Regions from separate parts of the Xanthobacter flavus genome, predicted to be linked through region 1. Evidence: predicted binding sites of a transcription regulator. Region 1 holds the regulator's gene; each other region holds the start of a gene.

Region 1 (2,268 bases):
TGCTCGGCCCGTTCACCTGCGCCAAGGAGCTCGATCAGGTCTCCACCGTGGATGTCTCCCGCGCCGACGAACGCGAGAGCGAGGACATCTGCCGGCAGGGCGTCGGCACGCTGGTGGCGCAGCTCGCGCGGCCGCTCACGGTGCGCCTCGAAGTGGTGGCGCGGTCCATCGATCTCAGCCCCCGCCTGGTCTCGGTGCAGACCAACAAGGGCACCGTCACCGGCCGCACGGTGATCGTCGCCGTGCCGCCCAGCGTCATCGCTGCCGGCAAGCTGCGCATCGGCCCCACCTTTCCCCCGCGCTACCGCACGGCAGTGGAGAAGATCACCCTTGGGGCGTTCGACCACATCGGCTTCCGCCTGCCGCGCAATCCCGGCAACCTGGGCGCCGACGAGCTGATCTATTTCCGTGCCGACAGCCCGCGCGCCTATGCGCTGCGCGCCCGCATCGGCGGCAGCGATCTCTACAGCCTGGAGGTGGGCGGCGCCGTGGCGGCCGGCCTCGCCGATAGCCCGCCCGAGGCCGCCGCGTCCTTCGTGAAGGCGGCGCTGACCCGCGAGTTCGGCGCGGATGCCGGCGCGCGCGTCGGCAAGGTGTTCGCCACCCGCTGGAGCAAGGAGCCGTGGGCGCTGGGGGCCTTCTCCTGCGCGCTGCCAGGGTTCGGCAACATGCGCCGCGCCTTCACCGACACGGTCGGCGGACGCCTCGTCTTCGCCGGCGAGCATACCCACGAGACCCTCTGGGGCACGGTCGGCGGCGCCTGGCTCTCCGGCGAGCGCGCGGCGAAGCAGGCGCTGGGGCTGATCGGGGTGCGGACGGGGTGAGGGGGCGGGCCGTATGGCCGTCGCCGCGCGCTCTTAATCTTCCGCCCCGTCATCGCCCGCCTCGTGCGGGCGATCCACTTCTCGGCTGGAGGGGTGCCCGATTTTCGGTGCAGCCGGACGAGCGGACGCGTGGATCCCCCGGCCGAGCCGGGAGATGACGGCGCTCAATTGGAGAGGTCGGAGCCTCAAAAAGCCCGCGCGGCGCCTGAGCGAAGACAACGCCCCAAAAGCCCGCGCGGCGCCTGAGCGGAAGCAACGCTCAATGCGCGCGGGCGAACATCTCGTTGAAGGAATAGCCGGCGCCGCGCACGGTGCGGATGGGGTCGGACTGGCGGCCGCGGTTGATGGCCTTGCGCAGGCGGCCGACGTGAACGTCCACCGTGCGCTCGTCGATATAGACGTCCTGGCCCCATACGCCGTCGAGCAATTGCTCGCGGGAGAAGACGCGGCCGGGGCTCTGCATCAGGAATTCCAGCAGGCGGAACTCGGTGGGGCCGAGATGGATCTCGCGGCCGGCGCGGTGCACCCGGTGCGTCTCGCGGTCGAGTTCGATGTCGCCGGCGCGCAGGAGCGTCGCCACATGCTCGGGCTTGGCCCGGCGCAGCAGGGCGCGCACGCGGGCGAGCAGCTCGGGCACGGAGAAGGGCTTCACCACATAATCGTCGGCGCCGGTGGCGAGGCCGCGCACCCGCTCGGTCTCCTCGCCGCGGGCGGTGAGCATGATGACGGGCAGGCGCTCGGTTTCCGGCCGGGTGCGCAGCCGCCGGCACAATTCGATGCCGGAGAGGCCGGGCAGCATCCAGTCGAGGATGATGAGATCCGGCACGCTCTCCCGCAGCCGGGTCTCGGCCTCGTCGCCGCGTCCCACGCTTTCGACGCCGTAGCCCTCCGACTCCAGATTGTACCGGAGCAGGAGGGTCAACGGCTCTTCGTCCTCGACGATCAGAATACGCGCCGGCACTTTGGTCTATCCGTCACTATCGGGGCTCCGCGCCCCGTCTTCAGGTCTGTTGGATCAGCTCTGAACGGTTGTGGTGCGGCCCGGGAAGGGCAGGGTGGTGTCGCTGGAGGCGTCCGCCTTCGGGCGGGTCTCCGGCAGGTTCTGACCCGTGACCATGTAGTGGACGATCTCCGCGATATTGGTCGCGTGGTCGCCGATGCGCTCGATGTTCTTGGCGCAGAACAGCAGGTGCGTGCACACCGAGATGTTGCGCGGATCCTCCATCATGTAGGTGAGGAGCTCGCGGAACAGCGAGGTGTACATGGTGTCGATGGCGCCATCGCGGCCCCACACTTCCACCGCCTTGGCGTCGTTGCGGGCGGCGTAGGCGTCGAGCACTTCCTTCAGCTGCTCCAGCACGAGGTCGGAGATGTGCTCCACCCCGCGCACGAGCTTGGCCGGATGATACTCGCCCTCGATGGCGATGACGCGCTTGCCGACGTT
Region 2 (2,268 bases), 2.2 Mb from region 1:
ATGGGTGTCGAAGCCGAGCGCGTTCTGGTCACCGGCGACGCCCTGCACGAGCACGTTGTCGTCCTCCGAAGCGGTGAAGCCGCCGCGGCTGGAGTGTTCCTTGCCGACGATGGCGGCGGTGAAATAGTCGTAAGTGCCGGAATCGACACCTGCTCCGTAGAGCGCCAGCGGACGATCGGGGAAGCTGTCGCGGACTTACTTCCAATTGGTGATCTTGCCTTGGGCCTCGGGCTCCCAGATCTTCTTCAGCTCCGCAACGGTCATCTCGCTGGCCCATGTATTGGACGGGTGGACGATGACAGTGAGAGCGTCGAGCGCCACGGGCAATTCGATATATTCGATGCCGGCTTCCTTGCAGGCCTTCTGCTCGCTCGCGGTGATCGGCCGCGAGGCGTTGGAGATGTCGGTCTCGCCGCGGCAGAACTTCTTGAAGCCGCCGCCCCTGCCGCCGATGCCGACAGTGACCTTGATGTCCTTGTTCTGCTTCTGGAACTCCTCTGCCATGGCCTCGGTCACGGGGAACGCCGTAGACGACCGTCAGCCTTGACCAGAGCCTGGGCCGCCGCGCCGTTGAGCGCCGCGCCGGCGGCAAGTAGCGCGAAGGCGCTCGCGAGAGTGGTGATCTTCATGGATGCGTTTCCTGGACGATGTCGCCAGGGCCTTGGAGCTCGCGCCCAGCATAAGCGGCTCTAGTAATTTATGTAACTAAATGATGACATTTGGTGTATATATAGAATTTCCGTCAATGTTGATTGTAATATTAGGCGTTCTTAAAATTATATATTCCATTCTTGGTGGAATAAGTACAATACAAAGTTCGACAATGGGATGGATTCAGGTACAATATGATACTAGGCGACAGTATATAGAGACGGACTCGCGGGATAATAACATCCTGAATCGGTCGAATATATAAATTCTACGAGTGAAAAATGCACCATGTGCGAAACTGTACCTTGAGGCAGTCCGCCATGCCTTTTAAATTATTTCTGCTAGCATGGACGCATCGACAATTGCGCTGTCGCTGCGGAAGGTGTGCCTCTCAGGTGCGTCACGGAAGTGACATAAGCATAATATAGCGATCTGTCTACGCCAATCGACATAACGACGCTGATAGGGTAAGCCTTGGAGCGGTTGTCGATGGAACAGGGAGGCAGCCGTGAACCGCATTTTTGCCTTGACCACCGCCACTGCGATTGCGGCCATATCCTTTCTCACGCCTGCCGCTCATGCGGGCGAGGTGCGGGGTGCCGGCTCCACCTTCGCCTATCCCATCATTTGGGAGTGGGCAGAATTGTTCCGTGAGCGAACGGGCCACCTTGTCGGCTACCAGTCGGTGGGCTCATCCGCCGGCATCAATCGCATCAAGGATGGCGCCGCCGATTTCGGAGCCTCCGACAAGCCCCTGAAGCCCGACGAATTGGAGAAATACGGCCTCGGCCAGTTCCCTATCGTGTTCGGCGGCGTCGCACCGGTGTTGAATGTGGACGGCGTGGGCCCTGGCCAGATCCGGTTCACCGGAGCCCTTTTGGCCGACATCTATCTGGGCAAGGTCGCCACCTGGTCCGATCCCGCCATCAAGGCCCTAAATCCCGATCTGAAATTGCCCGACGCGAAGATCGTGGTGGTGCATCGTGCCGATGGATCTGGCACCACGTTCAACTGGGTGTCTTATCTCGCCAAAGCGAGCCCCGAGTGGAAGCAGCAGGTGGGTGAAGGCAGCTCCGTGGCTTGGCCCGTAGGGACGGGCGCACGTGGCAACGAGGGCGTGTCGACCGAGGTCAAGCGAGTCAAGAATTCCATTGGTTATGTCGAGTTCACTTACGTCGTGCAGGCGAAGCTCGCCTACGGCCTGGTGCAGAATCGCGCCGGCAAGTTCATAGCGCCGAGCGCAGCATCGTTTCAGGCTGCAGCATTGAGCTTTGATTGGACCGCTGCGAGGGATTTCTTCGTGGTCATCAACGATTCCGCTGCGCCCGACGCTTACCCGATCGCTGCGACGACCTTTGCGCTCATGTACAAGGAACCGAAAGTCCCGGCCAACAGCCAGGTGGCGTTCGAATTCTGGAGGTTTGCTCTCGGGGACGGGGAAAAAGCCGCCTCGGAGCTTGGCTATGTTCCCCTGCCGCCGGCGCTGGTTCAGCAGGTGAAGGATTATTGGGCGAAGACCTTTAAAGGTGGGGTCTGACAGGTCTGGCCCTCGTGCACAGACCCATCTGTTCGGTGAGGTGAGATGGACGCGACACGGTTGAACGCAGACGACGCAAC
Region 3 (2,268 bases), 2.1 Mb from region 1:
GCGGCGGGCATCGGGGCGAACTTCATCGGCGGCTGGCTCGCCGCCCGCTTCGGCATCACCCGTATGCTGACAGTCGGGCTCACGACCCAGATCGCCGGCTTCCTGCTGCTCTCCGCCATGTCGCCCACCTGGGAAACGGCCGTTCTTGTTGCCTGGGTGGTGGCGGCGCAGGGCGTGTGCGGCGTGGCGAAGGACCTCACCAAGACCGCCTCCAAGTCCGCCATCAAGGTGACGGAGGCCGAGGCCAAGGGTAACGCCGAGGGGCGCCTGTTTCGCTGGGTGGCGTGGTTCACCGGTTCCAAGAATGCCATGAAGGGCTTCGGCTTCTTTCTTGGCGGCGTGCTCCTGGAGGCGTTCGGCTTTCGCTTGTCGCTGTGGCTCATGGCTGCCGTGCTGGCGCTGGTGCTTCTCGGCGTGCTGCTGTCCCTGCCGCCTATGATGGGCAAGGCCAAGGCGAGTAGTTCGGCAAGAGAATTGTTCGGCAAGAGCCGGGGTGTGAACCTGCTCGCTGCTGCCCGCGTCGCCTTGTTCGGCGCGCGGGACGTGTGGTTCGTGGTGGGCGTGCCGGTCTTCCTCTATGGGATGGGCTGGACCTTTCCCATGGTGGGCGGCTTCCTCGCGCTGTGGACCATCGGCTACGGCATCGTGCAGGCATCCGCGCCCGCCGTGGTGAGCCGCAGCCCGGACGGCCTGTCCAAGGAAGTGCCAGCGGCGCGCTGGTGGGCGCTCGGCCTCGCTCTGGTGCCGGTGGCCATCGCCGTGCTCCTCGCCGTGACACCCCTGCGGCCGGACATCATCGTCGTGATCGGGCTCGCCATCTTCGGCGCCGCCTTCGCCGTGAACTCCTCCCTGCATTCCTACCTGATCCTGGCCTATGCCGGATCGGAGAAGGCAGCCGAGGACGTCGGCTTCTATTATGCCGCGAACGCCGCCGGGCGCTTCGCCGGAACCCTCCTCAGCGGCCTGCTCTACCAGGTGGGGGGCATCACGACCTGCCTCGCCGGCTCCGCCGTCATGCTCGGCATCTGCTGGCTCACCACCCTGCTGCTGCCGACCCACGCCAGCGCCCTGGAGAAGGCCAGGCCCGGCAGTGCCCTGCCGAGCAGTTGAGCCGGCCGCATCGTAGTCGGTGCGTCACACAACAGTCGTACTGAAGATGCGATCCAATCGGAGATGAAGCCATGTCGCTCCTGCGCTCCCTGACCTGTGCCGCCATGCTCGCGGCGACCATGCTGGCGCCGTCCTTTGCCCAGGCCGAATTCAAGCTCGACCCGCGCTTTTCCGACACCAATGGCGACATGGTGGCCGATACCCCGTCGGACCCGGCGAAGCAGCTCGACCCCGACACCCTCATCTTCGCCTATACCCCGGTGGAGGACCCCGCAGTCTATGCGAAGGTGTGGGCCGAATTCCTCGACCATCTCGCCAAGGTGACGGGCAAGAAGGTGCAGTTCTTCCCCGTGCAGTCCAATGCCGCGCAGCTGGAAGCCATGCGCGCCGGGCGCCTGCATGTGGCCGGCTTCAACACCGGCTCCAATCCCATCGCCGTCGCCTGCTCCGGCTTCGTGCCGTTCGCCATGATGGCCTCCAAGGACGGTGCCTACGGCTACGAGATGGAGATCATCACCTATCCCGGCTCCGGCATCACCAAGGTCGAGGACATCAAGGGGAAGAAGATGGCCTTCACCTCGGAGACCTCCAATTCCGGCTACAAGGCGCCGTCCGCGCTGCTGCGCTCGCAGTTCGGCATGGAGGCGGGCAAGGATTACGAACCCGCCTTCTCCGGCAAGCACGACAATTCCATCATCGGCGTCGCCAACGAGGATTATCCGGCAGCGGCCGTCGCCAATTCGGTGATGAAGCGCATGATCGCCCGCGGCGTGATCAAACCCGAGCAGGTGGTGACGATCTACAAGTCGCAGACCTTCCCCACCACCGGCTATGGCTATGCCTACAATCTGAAGCCCGAGCTCGCCGCCAAGGTGAAAGAGGCGTTCTTCAGCTTCAATTGGGATGGCACCGGCCTGCAGAAGGAGTTCAAGTCCGCCGAGCCGCCGCAGGAGAAGTTCATCCCCATCACCTTCAAGGACACCTGGGCGGTGGTGCGGCAGATCGACGACGCCATGGGCGTCAGCTACACCTGCAAATAGGCTCCGGCGGTAGGCCCGGCATGAGTGAGACTGCGGGATGCTGACCATCGCCGGCCTGTCGAAGCGTTATGCCAAGGGGGACAAGGCCCTCGACGATGTCTCGCTCGGCATCCCCGCC

The links. Region 1 encodes PhoB, which activates phosphate uptake and scavenging genes when phosphate is short. Its sites were predicted from a motif close to TGTCATNNANCTGTCAT; they were not measured.
Region 2: a site for PhoB is predicted at 1,050-1,066, ahead of pstS (phosphate ABC transporter substrate-binding protein PstS). Genes of this name have one in related genera too.
Region 3: a site for PhoB is predicted at 1,133-1,149, ahead of phnD (phosphate/phosphite/phosphonate ABC transporter substrate-binding protein). Genes of this name have one in related genera too.

Annotation. Positions count from the first base shown of each region.
Region 1 is NZ_JAGGML010000001.1:2,300,347-2,302,614, reverse strand. Features, by position in the region: gene J2126_RS11125 (flavin monoamine oxidase family protein) at 1-824, shown strand, start outside; gene phoB (phosphate regulon transcriptional regulator PhoB) at 1,084-1,785, opposite strand; gene phoU (phosphate signaling complex protein PhoU) at 1,840-2,268, opposite strand, start outside.
Region 2 is NZ_JAGGML010000001.1:104,211-106,478, reverse strand. Features, by position in the region: gene J2126_RS25135 (substrate-binding domain-containing protein) at 196-516, opposite strand; gene pstS (phosphate ABC transporter substrate-binding protein PstS) at 1,160-2,188, shown strand; gene J2126_RS00490 (helix-turn-helix domain-containing protein) at 2,249-2,268, shown strand, end outside.
Region 3 is NZ_JAGGML010000001.1:186,492-188,759, forward strand. Features, by position in the region: gene arsJ (organoarsenical effux MFS transporter ArsJ) at 1-1,110, shown strand, start outside; gene phnD (phosphate/phosphite/phosphonate ABC transporter substrate-binding protein) at 1,215-2,150, shown strand; gene phnC (phosphonate ABC transporter ATP-binding protein) at 2,188-2,268, shown strand, end outside.